Niabella beijingensis: one gene and its partner. The main gene of each other region encodes a partner of the protein of the gene in region 2 in a complex. Links are inferred from orthologs where the notes say so. Each region holds a gene or a part of one and is shown on either strand. Other genes may lie near its edges. The genes, in order: uvrB and K7B07_RS07605.

The links.
Region 1: the proteins of K7B07_RS07605 (region 2) and uvrB are in contact, whole or in part, in a crystal structure (PDB 7EGT), measured with the Thermus thermophilus proteins. The link is inferred for Niabella beijingensis from one-to-one orthologs. Residues at the interface, in WP_096412145.1 of Thermus thermophilus: His654, Arg656, Phe657, Gln666, Asp668, Glu669, Lys680, Arg681, Leu682, Ser683, Lys685, Tyr686, Ala687; in WP_096411307.1 of Thermus thermophilus: Glu23, Leu25, Arg26, Asp27, Gly28, Glu29, Arg30, Phe31, Arg55, Glu326, Asp327, Phe328, Glu379, Ser382, Gln383, His398, Gly400, Arg401.

What each region holds. Positions count from the first base shown.
Region 1 is NZ_JAIQDI010000001.1:2,904,297-2,915,211, reverse strand. What follows is about bases 4,288-7,245. They hold uvrB (excinuclease ABC subunit UvrB), read right to left. Parts: upstream 6,806-7,245; coding sequence 4,769-6,805; downstream 4,288-4,768. Other genes in these bases: K7B07_RS12160 (methylglyoxal synthase), read right to left, coding at 6,951-7,245; K7B07_RS12170 (DoxX family protein), read right to left, coding at 4,330-4,722. In the rest of the region: polA (DNA polymerase I), read right to left, coding at 1-673; K7B07_RS12185 (TapB family protein), read right to left, coding at 778-1,452; K7B07_RS12180 (OmpA family protein), read left to right, coding at 1,628-3,682; K7B07_RS12175 (hypothetical protein), read right to left, coding at 3,797-4,213; more of K7B07_RS12160, read right to left, coding at 7,246-7,412; K7B07_RS12155 (hypothetical protein), read left to right, coding at 7,795-8,694; alaS (alanine--tRNA ligase), read left to right, coding at 8,832-10,915. UniProt on the Escherichia coli protein: The UvrABC repair system catalyzes the recognition and processing of DNA lesions. A damage recognition complex composed of 2 UvrA and 2 UvrB subunits scans DNA for abnormalities.
Region 2 is NZ_JAIQDI010000001.1:1,807,458-1,818,494, forward strand. Bases 2,412-5,491 are described here. They hold K7B07_RS07605 (ATP-dependent helicase), read right to left. Parts: upstream 5,106-5,491; coding sequence 2,718-5,105; downstream 2,412-2,717. Other genes in these bases: K7B07_RS07600 (hypothetical protein), read right to left, coding at 2,412-2,503; K7B07_RS07610 (UDP-3-O-(3-hydroxymyristoyl)glucosamine N-acyltransferase), read right to left, coding at 5,139-5,491. Outside these bases: K7B07_RS07580 (hypothetical protein), read right to left, coding at 1-77; K7B07_RS07585 (c-type cytochrome), read left to right, coding at 243-560; K7B07_RS07590 (c-type cytochrome), read left to right, coding at 662-991; K7B07_RS07595 (glycoside hydrolase family 25 protein), read right to left, coding at 1,019-1,774; more of K7B07_RS07600, read right to left, coding at 1,874-2,411; more of K7B07_RS07610, read right to left, coding at 5,492-6,083; K7B07_RS07615 (YicC/YloC family endoribonuclease), read left to right, coding at 6,636-7,511; K7B07_RS07620 (gliding motility lipoprotein GldH), read left to right, coding at 7,598-8,071; K7B07_RS07625 (sensor histidine kinase), read left to right, coding at 8,071-9,063; K7B07_RS07630 (response regulator transcription factor), read left to right, coding at 9,089-9,796; K7B07_RS07635 (serine hydrolase domain-containing protein), read left to right, coding at 9,941-11,037. UniProt on the Escherichia coli protein: A helicase with DNA-dependent ATPase activity. Unwinds DNA duplexes with 3'-5' polarity. Translocates on single-stranded DNA with 3'-5' polarity. Initiates unwinding more efficiently from a nicked substrate than double-stranded DNA.

The DNA of each region.
Region 1 (10,915 bases), 1.1 Mb from region 2 along the record:
TTATATTTTCGGCATTGGCAACCACGTTCTCCAGGGTTTCATATTCTGCGAGCAGTTTTGCTGCTGTCTTTTCGCCCACACCGACGATCCCGGGGATATTATCCACGGCATCCCCCATCAGTCCCAGTACATCAATCACCTGAGATACATTCTTTATATTCCATTTGGCACAAACCTGTTCCGGCCCCATGATCTCCACATCGCCGCCCTGGTAGCCGGGTTTGTATATTTTTATTTTATCCGAAACCAGCTGGCCATAGTCCTTGTCGGAGGTGACCATGTACACATCATAACCGGCTTCAGCCGCTTTTTTACTCAGTGTGCCGATGATATCATCTGCCTCATATCCCGGAGCCTCAATGACAGGAACATTAAACCCTTTGATGATGCGCTTGATATCCGGAACAGCGATCAGGATATCCTCCGGTGTTTCCTGCCGGTTGGCCTTGTAATCTGCAAAATCGGTGTGCCGTTCGGTCAGCTCATGCGTATCAAAACAAACGGCCATATGGGTGGGTTGCTGTTTGGTGATCAGCTCTACAATCGTATTGGTAAACCCGAACTGGGCATTGGTATTTTTGTTCTTACTGGTAATTCTGGGACTGCGGATCAGCGCATAATACGCACGAAAGACAAGCGCATAGGCATCTAACAAAAACAACTTTTTCTCCATACCGCTAAGGTAGGGATTTCGGGTTTCAGATCGGCTATTTGACGTTATTTCCTCCGGCTTTCGCCGGAAAGAACTCCTGCCGGCAGTCGCAGGTATCCTGCTGTTTATTCGATAGAAAGCAGCTCCGTCCTTCCAAACCTGGACGCTGATTTTACAAATCCGAATTCGGGGACAAACCATTCGGTCATCTGCATTTTTATGGGGACCGAAAATCCCATGTTCATCACCATATTAGAGGTGTAGCTGATCTTATAGGCCTCCCATGTGCCGGCAGGTGTGGTTACTTTTTCCCGTGCCAGTACTTTACGGTTTATGATGTCCACTTTCATGGATACGGGTACCCCGCCGGAAAGTTCCATATCGATCTCAAAATTTCCGTCCGGCAGTTCCTGCCCCTCCGAAAGCCCGGAAGGGTACTCCAGAAAAAATCCCTTTCCTTTTGCCCTGGTTTCCCGCATCTGGCTGCTCTGCTGGGGCGACAGCATCATTTTCATATCCACCAGCAGCATTCCTTCCCGGCACTCCGCTTCTGAAACGGCATTGCCTCCGGGTTTGTTCTTTTTATCATAGAATGCAGCGCTGATGGTGGCAACCGTCGCTCCGTCTTTTTGCGAAACACCTGTTGTTTTGTACACTACTTTCCCATCCTGGCTGCCGTTTTTGCCAAAGATGCCCAGGGTAATGGTTTTATTATTCTGAAAAAAATAGTACTTACATTGTGCACGGCTGTTATTACAGATCAATAATAACAGGAGCAGTATTGCTGGTTTTGCCTTCATCCTTTACAATTTTTATCTGACCCTGTAAAATTATCCGTTTCCCCGGGGCCGGTCAATCGCCGAAATAGGGGGTTCCGGCTACGGTGCTTTTGAAACAGGTTTTTATACATGCGGCATTTCGGCTATATTTACCGCAAATCTGACCTCAATCTATCATCAACGTATTTAAACTACCATGAAAAAGAGAACATTACTGCTTTTCCTCATCTGCTTTTTAACTGCTGTTCCATCCGTATTTGCCCAGAACGATACGATCACCAGCACGGCCAGCACCGATGACCCGGGTTATCCTTTGTATCAAACGGGTTTTTATGCGGGCATCCGCGGGGGATACCTTTTAAAAAACAAATCCCTTTACGACAATCCGCTCTACCACCTGGGAAGCGGTCTGTTTGCCGAAGTGAATGGTGGCTGGAGAAAAAATGCCTTCGGATGGGAGCTGGCGGTGGGTATGCTCAACATTAAAAGGGACCATCCACAGATCCGCAGCTACTCCGCAGCCGCAGAGGATGTACTGAGAAGCATGGGCAGCTCCGGTCAGTTTCAGAATGCATTGGATTCGGGTCAGGCCCGCGGCCAGTATTTCAATTTTCCGGAAAACACACAGCAGGTAACCGCTGTTAAAGATTTTAAAGGCTACTACGCACTCACCGGACCGCGGCTCTGGTTTGGCCGGCAAAAGCTGCAAGGCTCCGTTTATGCGCAGGGCGGGGTTGCAATGAGCCGCTTTGGTTATTATTACCTTAAAGGGAACGGGGCCTCACCCGACAGTTATACCTACAGTATCAATAACACGCTGGTATCCACAGCCCCTGCAGCAAGGGCTGCTGCTGCGGCCGGGAGCCCTACAACAGGTACAGCCACGGTTAATGTGGAAGGCAATTATGAAAAATACGGCATGAGCAGCGCCTTTTTTGATGCCTATAAAGCCAGCGGGGCCGCCAGTCCTGTGGATATCAAAGAAAAGAACAAGATGCAGTTCCTTGCCCGGGGCGGAGCCAGCCTGGAGTTCTTCTTTTCACCAAAAGCCTCGCTATCGCTGGGTGTTGATTACTGGTACATCCCTTCGCCTGAAATGAAGGGCCAGAGCGCATCGGATGGCACCGCCAGCGGGGTGATCAGAACCATCCCGTTAAAAGACGATCCCACGGTACAGCGGGATCAGCCCTATAGTGATAAATATGCATTTACCAACCCCTATACGGAAAAAAAGAATCTTGGATTCTTAAGTGCCAGTCTCGGATTGAAAATATGGTTTGGCAAAAAGCGGCCGGCACCGGTACCCGAAATTCCGGAAGCCCCGGTGGTGGTGGCGCCGGCGGAGAAGAACCTTGCGGTAAAAGTGATCGACAAACCAACAGGCAAACCACTGGATGGGGTAAATATTAAAATTGAAAAAGAGGGCGATGAATCCATTATCGAGACCATGACGATGGAGGACGGCAGCATTCCCCTGCAAAAAGCGCTGCCTGCGGGTAACTATCAGATCACGGGGATCAAGAACGGGATCAAAACAACCGATGCGAGTGTAGCCATTGCCGAATTTTCGGCACCGGCCGTCACTATCTACCGGGAACTGATCCACAATGATATCCGGTTCACCCTCGCAGGGAAAACCATCAATAAGGCGGATATGACGCCGCTGCCTTTTATCCAGACCTCGCTTACCAATGTCAGCAAAGGAAGCGCCGAACAGCAGACCTCCGACTCCATCGGCCGGTTCAACTACCAGCTGGACCAGAATACCGACTATAATGTGATCGCCCAGAACAAAGGTTATTTCTCCAACCGGGAAAAGGTGACCACCAAGGGATTGAACCGGAGTGAGGTGATCTACGTGAACCTGGCACTGGAAGTAATGGAATTGAAAAAAGATGCCTCGATCGTCCTGAAAGATATTTATTATGACTACAACAAGTCGGATATCCGCCCGGATGCCGCAATGGTACTGGATAACCTGGTGCAGGCATTACAGGAAAATCCCACGATTAAAATAGAACTGTCATCGCATACGGACAGCCGTGGTGGTGATGCCTTCAACATGACCCTTTCCCGTAAACGTGCAGAATCGGCGGTGCGGTACCTTGTCGGCAAAGGCATTTCAGCAGACCGGTTAAAAGCCCGGGGCTATGGTGAAACACACCTGCTGAACGATTGCGGCAATGATACTCCCTGCAGTGAAGAGCAGCATCAGCTCAACCGCCGGACGGAGATCAAAGTGATTGAGTAAGGGAAGGAGTAAGAAGTGAAAAGACAGGGGTATCAGTTATCTGGTGCCCCTTTTTTTTGATTGCCGGGGCGAAGCATCTTGCGGCAGTTCAGACCATCAACCATCCGGCTGATCTTATTCCTTTTTTTCGCCATCCGGCAACCATCCGCCGATCGTGGCTTTGAATGGTGCTAACAGGTCCCAGAACCAGCGGTTGGTATCATGCTCTTTCTCTCCGCAATCGATCACCGCGCAATATTTCTGAACAGGATACAGGAGCTTCCGGACCAGTTTCAGATCCGTCAGCCGGGCAATATAGCCTGCAAACTGCTCTATATATATATGCCCCCAGATCTCTACAACAAAAGAGTCAGGAGCGATCTCCAGTTTGCGGTGGTATTGTGCTTCATACGCCCGTAATATTTCTTCTGCCAGCAGTTCCGTATGCCGTTCCGGATCCCGGCGCAGTAGTTGCCACAATGCCTCATCATTGTGAATGTGCACAGCATGTAATTCTATGTCAACCGTTACTCCGGATAAGATGATCTGCATAAAAGAAGAAATACTTTTTACCAACTAATAAAATGTATGAGGCAGGAACCCGGCCAACAGGGAGCAGCATCTTATAATACCGCTCCGGATTTAACAGTGAATTCTTTATCTGGTATTCAGGATTTTTGTTTTCTGAAAGCGCCGATCCCCCCGGGAAACAGGATCGCCAGCAATACGAAGATCAGCAGAAAATTAAACTCCATGCCGTTCCTGCCGCCGCCTACAACAAACCATCCTTCTTTGTAATGCACCATGATAATACCCATGACCAGGATAAGAATGGTAATACTACAGGCTATCGTCACCCATTTATTCATAAGAAGACAAACAGCGGCTCCGATATGCGATAATTTGATGACCCAGGCAAGCGGCACGCCCAGGGGTGCAAAACCACTTTCGTTCAGATAAAGTCCAAACCCATTGACCCCGCCGTCGAACATGCCGGGTACGCTGTGCACCAGTAAAATAACGGAGACCGCAAAACGCAGCAGGAAAGTACTGTTCAGCATGATGTATTGTTTTTAACGCTTTAGTGAAGCAGATCAGGCCCCTTTATCACTTCATCTCCTCCAGCTCCTTTTTTAAACGGAACATTTCATCCCGCAAACGCGCGGCTTCCATAAAGTCGAGGTCTTTTGCCGCCTTTTCCATTTCTTTTTTGGTCCGGGTAATGGCCTTCTCCACCTGGGGAATGGTCTTGTACTCAGCTGCATCTTCTGCGGCTACCGTTACCAGCTCCTCATCAAAGCCAATGGCGTATTTATCTTTTTCATCAAAGCCTTTGATGTCGAGCACCGATGTCTGTTTGAACACCTGTTCCTTGGATTTTTTCACCGTGCGCGGAGTAATGTCGTGTTCTATATTATAGGCGATCTGTTTCTCCCTCCTGCGGAGGGTCTCATCGATCGTCCGCTGCATGCTGCCGGTCATTACATCCGCATAAAAGATCACTTTTCCGTCGACATTACGTGCAGCACGGCCCGCCGTCTGTGTCAGCGATTTTTCATTGCGCAGGAACCCCTCCTTATCGGCGTCCAGTATGGCCACCAGGCTTACCTCCGGAAGGTCCAGGCCTTCCCGCAGCAGGTTCACCCCTACCAGTACATCAATTTCACCCAGGCGCAGCTGGCGCAGGATCTCCACCCGGTCCAGCGTATCCACCTCGCTGTGAATGTATTTGGATTTGATATTGATGCGGTGCAGGTATTTGTCCATTTCCTCCGCCATGCGCTTGGTCAGGGTGGTCACTAAAACGCGGTCGCCTTTTTTCACTGTTTTATCAATCTCATCCAGCAGGTCGTCGATCTGATTGACACTGGGCCGCACTTCGATGGGAGGATCCAGCAATCCCGTCGGGCGTACCACCTGTTCCACGATGACCCCTCCTGTTTTTTCCAGTTCATATTTATCCGGGGTAGCCGAAACAAAGATCATCTGGTTCTGCAGGTTCTCAAATTCATGAAAATTCAGGGGGCGGTTGTCCATTGCGGAAGGCAGCCGGAATCCATAGTCTACCAGGATCAGTTTCCGGCTGCGGTCGCCACCATACATACCGCTGATCTGTGGCATGGTCTGGTGGCTTTCGTCAATAATGGTAATATAATCCTTCGGAAAATAATCCAGCAGGCAGAACGGGCGTGTACCGGGGTTACGCCGGTCGAAGAACCGCGAATAGTTCTCCACACCATTACAATACCCCAGCTCCCGGATCATTTCCACATCGTATTCCACCCGTTCTTTCAAACGCTGCGCTTCGATCACTTTATTCTGCGCTTTAAAATATTCCACCTGGGCATTCATCTCATCCTGTATCTCAAACAGCACCTGGTTGATCATATCCTTGGGTGCAACATACAGGTTCGCCGGGAAGATGGCGGCATTGTCCATTTTGCTGATCCGTTTCCCGGTCACCACATCAATGCTTTCGATCTGCTCGATCTGATCACCAAAAAAAGTCACGCGGTAGCCAAAGTCAAGGTAAGGCAGGTTGATGTCCACCGTATCGCCCTTTACGCGGAAGCTTCCTCTTGTAAACTCCAGCGTGGTGCGGGAGTAGAGCGAGTTCACCAGGGCATGCAGGAACCCCTGGCGGGAGATCGTCTGTCCCTTATCGATCCGGATGATCCCGTTTTCATAGTCGGTAGGGTTTCCCATACCATAGATACAGCTCACCGAAGCCACCACGATGATGTCCCTCCGGCCGCTCAGCAGACTGGTCGTGGCCCGCAGGCGCAGTTTATCCAGCTCTTCGTTGATCGCCAGATCCTTTTCGATATAGGTGTCGCTCACCGGCATATAGGCTTCCGGCTGGTAGTAATCATAATAAGATACAAAATATTCCACCGCGTTATCCGGAAAGAACTGGCGGAACTCGCCGTACAACTGGGCCACCAGGGTCTTATTATGCGTAATGATGAGTGTTGGCCGCTGCACGTTCTGTATCACATTGGCCATGGTATAGGTCTTACCGCTGCCGGTAACACCCAGCAGGGTCTGGTATTTCTCTCCTTCCAGCACGCCTTCCGTCAGCTGGCGGATGGCTTCCGGCTGATCACCGGCGGGAGGAAAGGGCGTATGTAAGTTGAACGGCATGTGAATTTATGATTTGAGGTCTTTATCCAATGTTTTACGTGCACAAGTTAAAAAATAACTCTTTTTAAAATGCTCCCTGTAAAACCATTTCTTATAACATATAAAAAAATACAATGTTGGATAAGATACCGGGCTCCTGTACCAGCTACAAATTGACTTCCGGCAATTTCCGTTTCAAATAGGTCGAATAGTCCGTTTGCAGCGCTTTGTACTCCGTGGTCATAAATGATGCTGCAAACATAAAATCGGCAGTGGCTGCGTTGCAGGCCACCGGAAGGTTATAGGTGGCCGATAGCCGCAGCAGGGCCTTTACATCCGGGTCATGGGGCTGTGCTTCCATCGGATCCCAGAAAAAGATCAGTATGTCCAGCTTTGCTTCCGCGATCATGGCACCGATCTGCTGATCGCCACCCAGCGGCCCGCTCAACAGTTTCGTAATCGGCAATCCCAGGGCCTGCTCCAAAATGGTCCCCGTTGTTCCGGTTGCAAACAGCGAGTGCTGTATCAGTTTTTTTTTATTGGCAACCGCCCATTCCAGCAATTCATCTTTCTTATGGTCATGTGCTACCAGCGCGATGCGTTTCTTTGCTCCGAGAGTCCGTTCCATGTATCCTTTTTGTCTTTAAAGATAAGGCAATAACCATTTCGGCTTCAAAGATCAGTTGCCGGGTGGTACGCCTGGGCAAACGCATTTAAATTGTAGCAAGAGGCATCGCCTCGATCTGGTCTATAAAACGGTGTTTTAGCACAGTTTTACAGGACTTTCGCTTAATAGAGTGGCATCGGCACGACCCATTATGTACCGAGCCAACAGCTCTCTGTATTCACTCGATCTTTTTAAGCAGCTAAAACCCATTTTTAAAATTTTTTTGAGGCGCGGCCCTTCTTTTATCTGTTTATCAATTTAGATGCGTTTGCCCGGGGTGACATACAGTAATCCGGCCGAATATGATCGAAAAACCATAATTTTAATTGTTAAAATCAAAACGATGAACCGACCTGTTTACCCGATTGTGGCGCTTGCTGTTATTTTTTTTCTTGCTTCCTGCAGCTCCACCAATCCGCGTTATATCAATAGTCCTGCGGTACACAATGCTTCTTTTTTCCGGCAGAAGGGCGATCTGAAGCTGAGTGGTGCCTTTGCGGCCAATCCGGATAACCTCTTCAGCAGTCTGGACCTCGACAGCAACGACAACAGCTCTTCCCGCAGCCTGGGATTTGATATACAGGCGGCTTATGCCATTACCGATCATTTTCTGATCCAGGCTTCCGGTTTGCGCCGGTTCGAGAAAGACCTTTTTGATAATGATGATCTTATGGATGTGAACAGCGACAGCAAGATCACCTATACCCGTTCGATGATCGATATAGGCGCCGGTTTTTATACTGCCATGGGCGGTTCTGGAAAGGTTTATTTTAACGGGGTACTGGGTGCGGGTTTCGGCTCTTCCAAATCTACTGACACGGGGATACCCACCGAGCGCCGGCGTCATATTGATTTCGATTTCATCAAATACCGGCTCACACCTTCCTTTAATTTCTTTTTTACAGAGAATGCCCGTTTGTCTGTTGCCCCGCAGTTCTCGATCCTTACCGCCAACAGTTTCCGGACCAACTATTCTGAAGAGGAGCAGTCGCGTCTGGGATACAACAGCATAAAAAACAGGGGACGGCTGTTTTTTGAGCCCAGCATGCTCTTTCAGGCAGGTTTCCCCAAACTTCCCTGGATGAAATTTGATGTAGGGGCGCATTTTGCTACCAACCCGCTGGCCGCCAGCTCCAATGATGATAATCCTCCTACGGTATATGAAAACCGTGAGGTCCGCTCCAGGAGATTCTTACTGTCGTTGGGATTATCATTTTATCCTTTCGAAGGAAGAAGCAATTGAGGAAAGCCCACAGAGATACGACAACGCGGAGCATTCTGAGATCCTGTGTCTCAGCAGCATCCGCTGTTATTGCACCGCAGCAAATCAGCTGAATCAACTAAATTTGCAGCCCACCGCCTTAATTACGGTGATTTTATATGATGACCAGTACTGAGATCCGACAGGCTTTTTTAGACTTTTTCAAAAGTAAGGGACATGAGATCGTGCCCTCTGCTCCCATCGTGGTAAAGAATGATCCTACACTGATGTTTACCAACGCAGGTATGAACCAGTTCAAGGATTATTTCCTCGGTAACAAACAAAGCCCGTTTCCGCGGGTGGCCGATACCCAAAAATGCCTGCGGGTAAGCGGCAAGCATAACGACCTGGAAGAAGTAGGGGTGGATACCTATCACCATACCATGTTTGAAATGCTGGGCAACTGGAGCTTTGGAGATTATTTTAAGGCGGAAGCCATCGCCTGGAGCTGGGAATTACTGACAGAAGTATTAAAAATTGACAAGGACCGCCTCTATGTTTCTGTTTTCGAAGGAGACGAAAAAGAAGGGCTGCCCTATGACGAAGAGGCCGCCACCGAATGGAAGAAATGGATCAGCGAAGACCGCATCATCAGGGGAAATAAAAAAGATAATTTCTGGGAAATGGGGGATACCGGCCCTTGCGGTCCCTGCTCCGAGATCCATGTCGATTGCCGTCCGGATGCCGAACGGCAGGAGGTGGACGGAAAGACCCTGGTGAATGCAGATCACCCGCAGGTGATCGAGATCTGGAACAATGTATTCATGCAGTTCAACCGGCTGAAGGATGGCAGCCTGCAACCCCTGCCCGCCAAACATGTGGATACCGGCCTGGGCTTTGAGCGCCTGGTGCGGGTGCTGCAACAAAAAACATCCAATTATGATACCGATGTTTTTTCCGGGACCATCAGCACGGTGGAAAATATCGTGGGTAAAAAATATGATTTCAGCGACAGTAAACAGGCGGTCGCCTTCCGTGTTCTGTCCGATCATATCCGGGCCATTGCCTTTACCATTGCCGATGGCCAGCTGCCGTCCAACACCGGTGCAGGCTATGTGATCCGCCGCATCCTGCGCCGCGCCGTACGTTATTATTATTCTTACCTGGATTATAAACAGCCGCTGCTGAACCAGCTGGTGCCGGTTATCGCCGGCCAGTTTGAGCAGGTGTTCCCTGAATTAAAACAGCAGGAAGCATTTGTTGCAAAAGTGATCAAAGAGGAAGAAGAATCCTTTTTACGGACCCTTGAAAAAGGACTAAAACGGATGGATGAATTGATCGGTGCGGATGGCACGGCACATCTTGCCCCGGCAGGAACCACCATTTCCGGTAAAGATGCTTTTGAGCTGTATGATACCTACGGATTTCCCATTGATCTCACACGGCTGATCGCATCAGAAAACAACATTACGATCGACGAAGCCGGTTTTGAAGCGGAGATGCAGCAGCAAAAAGCGCGCAGCCGCTCCGCAACTGCTGTGGATACGGAAGACTGGCAGCAGGTGCACGAAGAAGTACCCGTGACATTTGTGGGCTATAATGACCTCAACGTACCAACAAGGATTACCAAATACCGCAAGGTAAAAGCAAAAGGAAAAGAACAATACCAGCTGGTGCTGCAAACCACCCCCTTCTACGCCGAAAGCGGCGGCCAGGTAGGCGATACCGGTGTATTGCAGTTTGAGGGAGAGACGATCCAGGTGACCGACACCAAAAAGGAAAATGACCTCATCATCCAGTTCGTTGATAAACTGCCGGCAGCGATCGATGCCGAAGCCGGTGCGGTGGTGGATTTTGTAAAACGCCTGAACACCACCTACAATCATACCGCCACGCATTTGCTGCATGCCGCTTTACGCCAGGTACTGGGAACCCATGTGGCACAAAAAGGTTCACTGGTTTCCCCGGACATCCTGCGCTTTGATGTTTTCCATTTTTCCAAGATCACAGATGAGGAAATCCGCCAGGTGGAGCGTATCGTTAACGAAAAAATCCGTGAGAACATTCCCGTTGTTATTAAGGAAATGCCCAAAGAAGAGGCCCTGAAACTGGGTGCCATGGCGCTTTTTGGCGAAAAATACGGCAACACCGTGCGCGTGGTGACCATTGACCCTTCCTTTTCGGTAGAACTTTGCGGGGGCACCCATGTGCAACAAACCGGTATGATCGGTATGTTTGTGATCACCTCCGAAGCCGCGGTGGC
Region 2 (11,037 bases):
TTGTCCTGGCTGAAACAGTAACTGGTAATAACAAGCAGGCAGCAGGTCAGCGGTTGTTTTTTCATAAATAATAACATAAATGGAGGTTTGATTTTACGTTACCGTTCAGAACGCAGGAAAATGATCGTTCGCAACATACCGGTTTTCCGGTATTTTAACGGCGTTATCCCAAAACATAAAAATAATTGTCACAGAATTGTAAGTTGGCTTATTTATTGCTAATTTTATAAAAACCATCATTTATGAAAAAGATAATCATAGGCGCATATATGCTGATCGTTGCAGCAGTTGCCTGTACGCCCAAGGCGTCTCCGTCAGCTACGGACGCCGTCATCCCGGAGGCTGCCAGTGTCAGCAGTGATCAGGCAACGGTTGATGCCGGTCATACGATCTTTACCACAAAATGTACAAAATGCCATGGCGCAAAGGACAAGGCTGTCGCATCCAAATCTTACGAAGAGTTAAGACCGGTTCTCGCCTCTATGTCTAAAAAGGCAAAACTGAGCAAGGAAGAGATCCAGCAGGTTTCCGCTTATGTTTATGCCAATGCAAAAAAATAAGGGCCTCTTCTTTTTAAGAAATACCATTCCTCCTTTTAACAGGAGGTTTTTTATTTTTTTAACATCATATAATTAATATTGCAGAAACCCATCAGAAAAATATGAAGAAATTAGCAGTTCCGTTTGTTGTAGCTACTGTTATCATTTTCGGATGTACCCGCAAAGCGGCCCCCACCATACCCGAGCGGCCGGTGGAACCAGTAAGCGGTAACAAAGTTGATACAGCGGACTTCAGCTCCAGCAATCCCCTGGTAGCCGGTAAAGCCATTTACAAGATCAAGTGTACGACCTGTCATAAAGAAAAGAATGTGACCGACTGGACACAGGAGGAATGGAAGCCCATCCTGAATTCGATGGTAAAAAAAGCAAAGCTCAACGAGCTGCAGATCTCACAGGTAACCCAATATGTGAACGCCAATGCGAAGCAGTAGGTAACCGTACCGGGTGCCCCGCTTTTGTTACTTCAGCAACAGGGTGCGAAAGGCAACGGAATCGCCGTTGAACACGTTGAAATCCACATTGGCATTGATCCCGTTCACATGCCCGGCGTCGTTGTGCTGCCACAGGGTCCAGGAGCGCTTGATCCGCGGCTTCCGCTTCTCATAGTAATGTGCCACCCACAGCGGGTATTCATCAAATGATTTTCCCAGGTATTTTTCATAAAAATCAGCATTGGTATAAATTACCGGTTTTACGCCATAGTGCTGCTCTATCAGCCGCAGCCAGGTTGTTGCACGTGCCCGGATCTCGGCAGGGGAAAGGTTATTGGTCTGTTCCACATCCAACACAGGCGGCAGGTCCCCGGGTTTTAATGCTACGTTCCGGATAAAGTTCATGGCCTGTTTTACCGGATCTTTTGACGGAATAAAAAAATGATAGGCCCCGCCCGGTATCCCGTTTTTACGGACCGCCTTCCAGTTGCGCCGGAACTGGATATCCAGGTCGCGTTCCCCTTCCGTAGCTTTGATAAAGGCAAAGCTGATCCGGATGTTCTGGATGTTCATGGCGCGCACCTCAGCCCAATCAATATTTTTCTGATAACGCGACACGTCGATGCCGTGAACCGAATAATCCACCGGGATCTCGATACCGAATTCCGGATAACGTTTTACTTCCACTTCAAACCGCCGGCTCCAGTCCAGCAAAAACAGCGCTCCGATTAACACTACCAGTACAAGCAGGGACAATAGGATCCGCCACCGGTAAGACAACATCTTATTCTTTTTTCTTTTTCGTTTTTTCCTGACAGCCATAAAAAAACCGGGTCCTCCTCACGGACCCGGCAAAATTATTTGTTTAAGGCTGATATTCTTCTAGCGCCTGTTAAATTTTGTCTTAAATACGCTTTTCCGGTTTTCAATATCATCCAGGGCCTGCTCCACTGCACCCAGGCGGGTGATTTTGACCAGGCCTTCCCGCCCGGTTTCGTAATCGGTGGCCGAGCTGTAAATAAAATCAGAAGCATACCGCACAATACGCTCCTGCACGGGTATATTGTGTATCAGCTCCAGGTGTTCGGCCATGATCTCCGGGCGTGCAAGATCAATGGAAAGCATTTCTTTTACACGCTTCCATACTTCCAGTTTCTTTTGTGTACCCAGGAACCCGTGGCTTTTCTGAAAATGCCCCATAAGCCATTGCTGCCGCTCTTCCGGCTCATTGGAGATCGCCTCCATTACCTTTTCTGTAGTAAACTGCATGAAAGCGGTTCTTAATTCCTTAAAGGAAACATTTTTCTGAACCTGGCAGATGATGTACAGTTTATTGGGCATCAGACACCAGCCATATACAATCAGCCCCTTGCTGGTAATATAATGGTTGAGGGTGTGTACAATGATCTGTTTGTACACCGGCCTTACAAAAACATCGGTGAGATCCATGGTCTCGAGCGTCAGAAAATAACAACCATGATCATCAAATGATATAACCCGTTCGTTCTCCATGACTAATTTATCCGAACATTTGATTCAGTGATTTCATGTTCATTCCGCAGAATGTGCATTAACTGTTAATGTCTATTCAGGGCAAAACTTGTTCCAATTATTGCAATCCGCGTATAAATTTCACGAAAATCACCACAAACACAAACACGCAAAATTTACTTGACTAATAATCAAGGAGTAAGAATAAGGCTTTTTCTTAATATTTTAAAAAAAATCAGGATAAAATTTTCAGACGGGCATAATTCAGGAGGATTTTCTTTTCTCCGTTGGTGTCAAACCGGATGATTGCCATCTTATTGTGCTGGTTTCCTTCCAGCCGCATCACTTCCCCGAAACCGAACTTCTGATGCTCCACTTTCTGTCCGGCAGCAATCTCACTGATATCACTGGCCTGAAAATCAGCAGAAGGAGTATGCTCTACTACTTTTTTGGGTTCAGGTTTTGGGCCCAGGTATTCCGGTGTTGTTTTTTTTGAAGGCGGTGGCCCGTATTTATTTTCCGCAGCAGCCGCGCTTTTTCCGGCACCCCATCCTCCCTGCATCCGCTCGTAAACAGAGCCCGTGCTTCCAAAACCATACGAGCTTTGCATCCGGGTGCCGCCACCGGCATAGGTATTGTCGATATAATCTTTGGGCAGTTCTTCTATAAAGCGGCTCGGTTCATTCTGAACCAGGGATCCGAATTTATAGCGGGTATTTGCGTAAGTGATCCATAGTTTTTCTTTTGCCCTTGTTACCACCACGTAGAACAGCCGGCGCTCTTCCTCCAGTTCTTCCCGGGTATTAATGCTCATGGCATTGGGAAACAGCTGTTCTTCCACTCCCGCAGCAAAAACACAGGAGAACTCCAGCCCCTTGGCCGCGTGGATGGTCATAAGTTTTACCGTATCGGAGTTGGGGTCCTTATTGTCGGCATCCGTAAGCAGGGTGATCTGCTGCAGGTAAGCCCCCAGGCTTTTGTCGATGACCTCGCCTTCCTCATTGTCCGGGCTTTCCACCCATTCCTTAATAGAATTCAGCAACTCCTGTATGTTTTCATAACGCTGCAGCCCTTCGGTGCTCTTATCGTTAAAAAGTTCTTTTACCAGGTTGGTTTGTTTTCCTACATGAAAGGCCACATCATAGGCATTTTGTTTTTCCAGCATGCTGGAAAAACTGCGGATCATTACTACAAAATCCTGGATCACGTTCAGTGTGCCCGAGCGGAAACCAAACTGGTCCGCTTTTTCAAGCACCTCCCACATCGTGAGCTGATGCGTGTTCGCCAGCAGCAATATCCGGTCGATGGTGGTTTTTCCGATGCCCCGTACCGGGTAATTGATGATCCGTTTGAGGGCTTCTTCATCACGGCTGTTTACGATCAGCCGCAGGTAAGCTACCAGGTCCCTGATCTCCTTGCGCTGGTAGAAGCTGATGCCTCCATACATGGTATAGGGAATGTTCATCCGCCGGAGCGATTCTTCAAATGCACGGCTTTGTGCATTGGTGCGGTACAGGATCGCAAAGTCGCGGTTCGAATAATGGTTCCGCAGTTTCTGCTCCTGGATGGTATCCGCTACAAATTTGCCTTCATCATTGTCCGTCATGGTACGGACGATCTTGATCTTTTCGCCATGGGCATTTTCGGTGAACAGCACCTTAGGGATCTGCGCCTTGTTGTTGCTGATGACCTCATTCGCCACATGGATGATATTTTGTGTGCTGCGGTAATTCTGCTCCAGCTTTACCACTTTCACATCGTCATAGTCTTTCTGAAATTGCAGAATGTTCTGAATGGTTGCGCCCCGGAAGCTATAAATGCTCTGGGCATCGTCTCCCACCACGCACACATTTTCATGCATGGCACCCAGCAGTTTTACAATTTCATACTGTGCCGGGTTGGTATCCTGGTACTCATCGATCATGATGTACCGGAATTTATGCTGGTACTTGCTGAGCACCTCCGGAAAGCTTTTTAACAGCTCATAAAATTTCAGCAGGAGGTCATCAAAATCCATGGCACCGTTCTTAAAACAACGTTTGCAATAGGCATCATAGATCTTTGCGATAGCCGGGCGGTTGGCGCGCAGGTCTTCCTGCTGTATATGGTAATCCGTAGCGTATTCCATCGGACTTACCAATGCATTCTTGGCAGAAGAGATCCGGTTATAAACCGTAGCCGGTTTGTACAGTTTATCATCCAGCTGCATCTCATTGATCACGGTCTTTACCACGCTTTTCGCATCATCGGTATCATAGATGGTAAAGCTGTTGGGGTACCCCAGGCGGTGCGCCTCAGACCGGAGGATTCTTGCAAAAACACTGTGAAAAGTGCCTATATATAAATTGCGCGCTTCATTGTTGCCGAGTATCCGTTCGATCCGCTCCTTCATTTCCCGCGCAGCCTTATTGGTAAAGGTAAGCGCCAGGATGTTAAAGGCATCGATGCCCCGGGCCATGAGGTGTGCAATACGGGTGGTAAGTACTTTGGTTTTTCCGCTGCCGGCCCCGGCAATGATCATCAACGGGCCATCAATATGTAACACGGCTTCTCGCTGCCGCTCATTCAATCCTGCTAAATAATCCTGCATGGGCGCAAGGTACGAAGCAGAACGCTGGTACAAAAAGATTCCGTAAGTTTTTTGCTAAAAGTATGATTAGCTTTTATTTAGCTTTTCCCATATCTGGGGGATCCGTTTGATCCATACCAGTTCTTTCATTTTTTCCTTTGCCGGTCCGACAGGGGTTCCAAAATAGGCACGGCCGCCATCCAGTGAGGAAGGCACGCCGCTCTGTGCATTAACTACGGCGCCTTTACCGATCGTCAGCGTTTTACTGACGCCCACCTGCCCCCACAGGATCACTTCATCTTCGATAACCGATGCACCGGCAATACCCACCTGCCCGGCAAAAAGACAATTCCGGCCCACCAGCGTATCATGCCCGATATGTACCAGGTTATCCATCTTGGTTCCGGCGCCGATACGTGTAACACCTGTTACACCCCGGTCGATCGTACAACCCGCTCCGATCTCCACACCGGACTCGATCTCGACCGTACCACAGCTTGTCATTTTTTTATAATGCAGTTCCCGGTTTGTTTTCTTATTATAATAAAAAGCGTCACTGCCGATCACCGTTCCGCTCTGGATGATCACGTGGTCGCCGATGGTGCAGTGATCCATGATCGTTACATTGGGATAAATGATGCAATGGGCACCGATGGTAACATGATTGCCCAGGTAAACATTGGGCATAACAACTGTGTTGGTACCCAGGGTCACCGTGCTGGCATGCAGCTCCATGGAAGGGCGGAAAGGACGGAAGGTATCCACGATCTTCAGGTAGGCTTCAAACGGTTCGTCAACGATCAGCAAGGCTTTTTCTTCCGGCACTTCCCGTTCTGCATTAATGATGATAAAACTTGCTGCCGACTGAATGGCCGCCTCATAGTATTTGGGATGATCTACAAAAACAAGATCGCCTTTTTCCACCTGATGGATCTCATTGATACCCGTAGCTGCGGCAGTTGTATTACCAACAAGACGGGCATCAATAAGCTGCGCAATTTCTGACAGTGGAACAGGATTTTCGAATCGCATATCTTTTTTTTCAAAGGTAGGAGTAACTGGTGGTTGGTGCATAAAACATCAAAGTTTTTCACATACCCGGCATTTTTCCGGGCTATTTATAAAAGTTTTTTTTAACGATTGCTCCGGTCAAAACATAGCGTATAGCAACTGGCAACAAGGTGCTTTATTTTTTCCGGTCGTTATAACAACTGATAACGCATCGGCTGAAACGCTGTATTCATCAACATTTCAGCCGTTCTATAAAAAAGTGTTGTGTTGCTCCGAGTATTGTTGACCGTCGCGTTGCAGTTAACGCCGCTGCAAACACATCCTACATATCCACAGGCTGTTTTAAAATGTGAATAAAATTTGTACTAAATAATTTTTATATCGACAAAATTATAATTAATATTGTGGTGGGAAATTTTGGTTCCCATACTTACTAACCCATCTTTATAAAATAATCCCTTCACTTTCGAAGGGATTTTTTTATGGAACTGCGGGAATTGTTGCAGCCGCTTTAGCTTCTTTTTATTTTTCAAAAGAGACGGTACGAATATTTATCTTTACAAAAACCACTTTATGTTCAAATCAATGACGGGCTTTGGCCGTGCTGAAAAAACGATTGGCAATAAAACATTCCTTGTAGACATCAAATCTTTAAACGGCAAACAGTTTGACCTGTCGTTACGCCTGCCTGCCCTGTTAAAATCACAGGAGTTCAACATACGCAAAACACTGGCGGAAGGGCTGAGCCGCGGCAGTGTGGAATGCAGCATCAGTTTAAAAGATACCGGCGATGCCAAACCGGTGACCATTAATACCGATCTGGCAAAAGCCTATTATCATTCCCTTGCTGCACTTTCAAAAGAGCTGGACATTGATACATCCAATATCCTGAATGCCCTGATCAAACTTCCGGAAGTGATCACTCCTACCAGTGAAACACTCACAGAGGAAGACACCACTGTTTTTATTGAGCTCCTGAAAGCAGCCATTGCCGATCTGAACCGCCATCGTGTAAATGAAGGACAGATCCTGGAAGAGGAACTCACCACCCGTATCCGCAATATAGAAGCCTTACAGACCGAAGTTGAAAAACTGGATCCCTCCCGTAAGGAAATGATCCGGGATGGTATCGTAAAGCTGCTTGAAGAAAAAGTAGGAAAGGATAATTTCGATACCAACCGGCTGGAACAGGAGCTGATCTATTACATCGAAAAAATTGACATTACGGAAGAGCTGGTGCGTCTTAAAAATCATTGCGATTATTTTATGCAAACCGTTAAAGAGGCGTCTGACATCAAAGGGAAAAAGCTTTCCTTTATCCTCCAGGAAGTCGGCCGGGAGATCAATACCACCGGATCAAAAGCCTATCATGCAGCCATACAGAAACTGGTGGTAATGATGAAGGATGAACTGGAAAAGGCAAAAGAGCAGGTGCTGAATGTGCTTTAGCAGCGCACTGCTGCCACCAATGCCCTTTTTACTCCTCCGCCGGTCTAGATGTGCCTTATAGTAGTACATTTGCAAAAAGTTCTCCGATGAACCGGTTCGTGTATGTTTTTCTTTTGGTAATGATCGGCGGTGTTATTTCCTGCAAACACGTTGAAGTAAAGGAACGGGTGGCGGATATTCCCGGACATGAATGGAATAAAAAGTCCCCGGCAGTTGTTGAACTGGATGTAACAGACACCGCCACCTACCAGCTTTTCCTTATCGTACGCCATTCGCTCCAGTACCGCTATAACAATATTGTAGTGAACGTTGCCATTAAAGATACTGCCAACCGGTCGTTAAACTCCTTCAGGGTCAACGCATCGTTGGTTACCCCTTCGGGCAACTGGGCGGGCAGTAATATCGATGACCTGTATGATCACCGGATCCGGCTGAACACGGCCGTTACATTAAAGAAGAACCGGTACCGGTTCGTGATCACCCAGTTGATGAAAGACGATCCCCTGCCCTATATATTAAATGTGGGCATGGGCATTGAAAAAACAACTCCACCCCAGTGATGATGGAACAGAAACGCAGGAAATACTCCAGAAGGGCCACCGTCATTTTTTACCTGCTGATGGTTTATATCCTGGCGGCCCTGGTATGGTGGTTCATTTCACTGGAGCTGCAAAATAATCAGTTGCACCAGTCAAAAATAGAGCACCTGAAAATCGCCCATCCAGACTCCGGTTCCCCCGGCTACCGGCAGCAACTTTACAAACTGGAGGACGAATACCGGCGCAACCGGGTAAAATATGCCGGAGAAGGGATCGTTTTCCTCGGCCTGATCCTTATCGGTGCGCTGTTTATTTACAGGTACATCACCCAGCAGGCCCGGCTCCAGCAGCAGCAGCAGAATTTTACCATGGCAGTGACCCATGAATTAAAGACCCCGATTGCCGTGGCCCGGCTCAATCTTGAAACCCTGCTGAAACATAACCTGGATGAAGACAAGCGAAGAAAGCTGATCGCCATGACACTGGAAGAAACAGCGCGGCTTCATTTCCTTACCAACAATATCCTGGTCTCTGCACAACTGGAAGGCCAGGGGCATAAAATAAACAAGGAAGAGCTGAATCTTTCCAACCTCCTGACCGACTGTGTGGCGGCATTCAGAAAAAGATTTCATGACAGGATCTTTGATGAAGCCATTGAGCCGGATGCAGACATAAAAGGCGATCCGCTGCTGTTGCAGATACTGGTGAACAATCTCATTGAGAATGCGATCAAATACAGCCCCAAGGAAGGTATGATCACCATCCGCCTGAACAAACAGCCGCAATCGGTTGTTGTGTCCGTAACAGATGAAGGGCCCGGCATTCCCGATGAAGAAAAGAAAAAGATCTTCACCAAGTTCTACCGGATCGGCAATGAAGCCACACGTAAAAAACAGGGCACAGGACTGGGACTTTATTTATGTGATAAAATCGCTAAAGATCACAATGCAGACATTTCAGTGACAAATCATGAACCGAACGGGAGTACTTTTGCGGTTAAATTTCACACCTAGTAGTTCGATAAAAGATAACAAGACTATGAACGGAGACAAAACGGCTACTATATTACTGGTAGAAGATGAAGAAAATCTTCATGAAGCGTTGAAACTGAATCTTGAACTGGAAGGCTATGCCGTTACCTCCGCCTTTGACGGCGTACTGGCGATAGAAGCCATAAAGAATGAATACTTCGACCTGGTGATACTGGATATTATGCTGCCGGAAATGGATGGCATCGCCGTTGCGGAAACCATACGGCTCGGCAATAATGAAGTGCCTATTCTGATGCTCAGTGCTAAGAACACCAGTAATGATAAAGTGCTGGGACTGAAAAAAGGAGCCGATGACTACCTGACCAAACCGTTCAACCTTGAAGAGTTGTTGTTGCGGATACAAAAGCTCATCAATAAAAACCAGAAACTCCAGGACAAAAGTACCGTAGGCAATTCCTATACATTCGGAGATAATATCATCGACTTTAAAGCCCAGGAAGCCGTTACCAAATATGCCGGCAAGATACAGCTCAGCAAAAAAGAAGCGATGCTGCTGAAGCTGCTTATTGAAAACAAAAATGAAGTGGTGCCCCGCGAAAAGATCCTGCAGGCGGTATGGGGTTATAACGTTTATCCCACTACCCGCACCATCGACAATTTCATTCTTAACTTCCGGAAATATTTTGAAAAGGACAGCCGCAACCCCAAGTTCTTCCATTCTGTACGCGGTGTAGGTTATAAATACACGGAATAGAACAGCCCCGTTTCTATTGCAGGTGTCGGTTGCCTTCGTGCCCTGAAGGAGCAGCCCTGCCGGTCCCTTTTTCACCGGACTGCATACGAGTTCTACAAGGAATCAGTTACATTTGTGGTCATCGTAACTGAAAAATCTCAAAGCATGAAGCATTCAAGATGGTGCAGGCTGTTACTGGCCTGCTGTCTGGCACCTTTTATGGCAACGGCCCAGCACAACAGTAATCTCCCTGCAGATAAATGGGTAGACAGTGTATATAAAAGCCTGAGCAAGGACCAGCGCATTGCCCAGCTGATCATTGTAAGGGCCCATTCCAACAAAGGAGCCGATCATGTTGCCGCCATTGCCAATGACATAAAGAGATACAATGTGGGGGCGCTTTGTTTTTTCCAGGGCGGGCCGGTACGCCAGGCCAACCTCACCAACTACTATCAGCAACTCGCTAAAACCCCGATCATGGTCACCATTGACGGGGAATATGGCCTGGGTATGCGTTTGGACAGTGTGATCAAATTCCCCTACCAGATGACGGTGGGCGCCGTTACGGATGATGCCCTTGCTTATGAAATGGGCCAGGCGGTGGGCCGGCAGCACAAACGCCTGGGCGTGCATGTGAACTATGCTCCTGTGGTAGATATCAATAACAATCCCAATAACCCGGTTATCGGCTTCCGCTCTTTTGGCGAAGACAAGTACAAGGTAGCTCGTATGGGTGTTGCATATATGCGGGGCATGCAGGATGCCGGCATTATGGCCAGCGCCAAACACTTCCCCGGACACGGCGATGTAGCGGTGGATTCGCATCTGGACCTTCCGGTGATCAACAAAACCGTGGACCAGCTCCAAGAGCTGGAGCTCTATCCCTTTAAAGAGCTGATAAAAGCAGGCGTACAAAGCGTCATGATCGGGCATTTGTTTGTACCCTCGATCGATAATACCCCGCACCGGGGCACTTCCATCTCAAAGAACGCGGTTACCGGCCTGCTGCGGAAACAGCTGGGCTTTAACGGACTTACATTTACAGATGCACTTGAAATGAAGGGAGTGGCAAAATATTTTCCCGGCGGCACCATTGCTGTTGAAGCGCTGATAGCCGGTAACGATATGCTTTGCCTGCCCGAAAGTGTACCCGGCACCATCAAAGCGGTAAACGAAGCCATCAAAAAGAAACGGCTGGGCTGGAACGAAATTGAAGCAAAGGTGAAGCGGGTCCTTCTCGCAAAATACAATCTTGGTCTCAA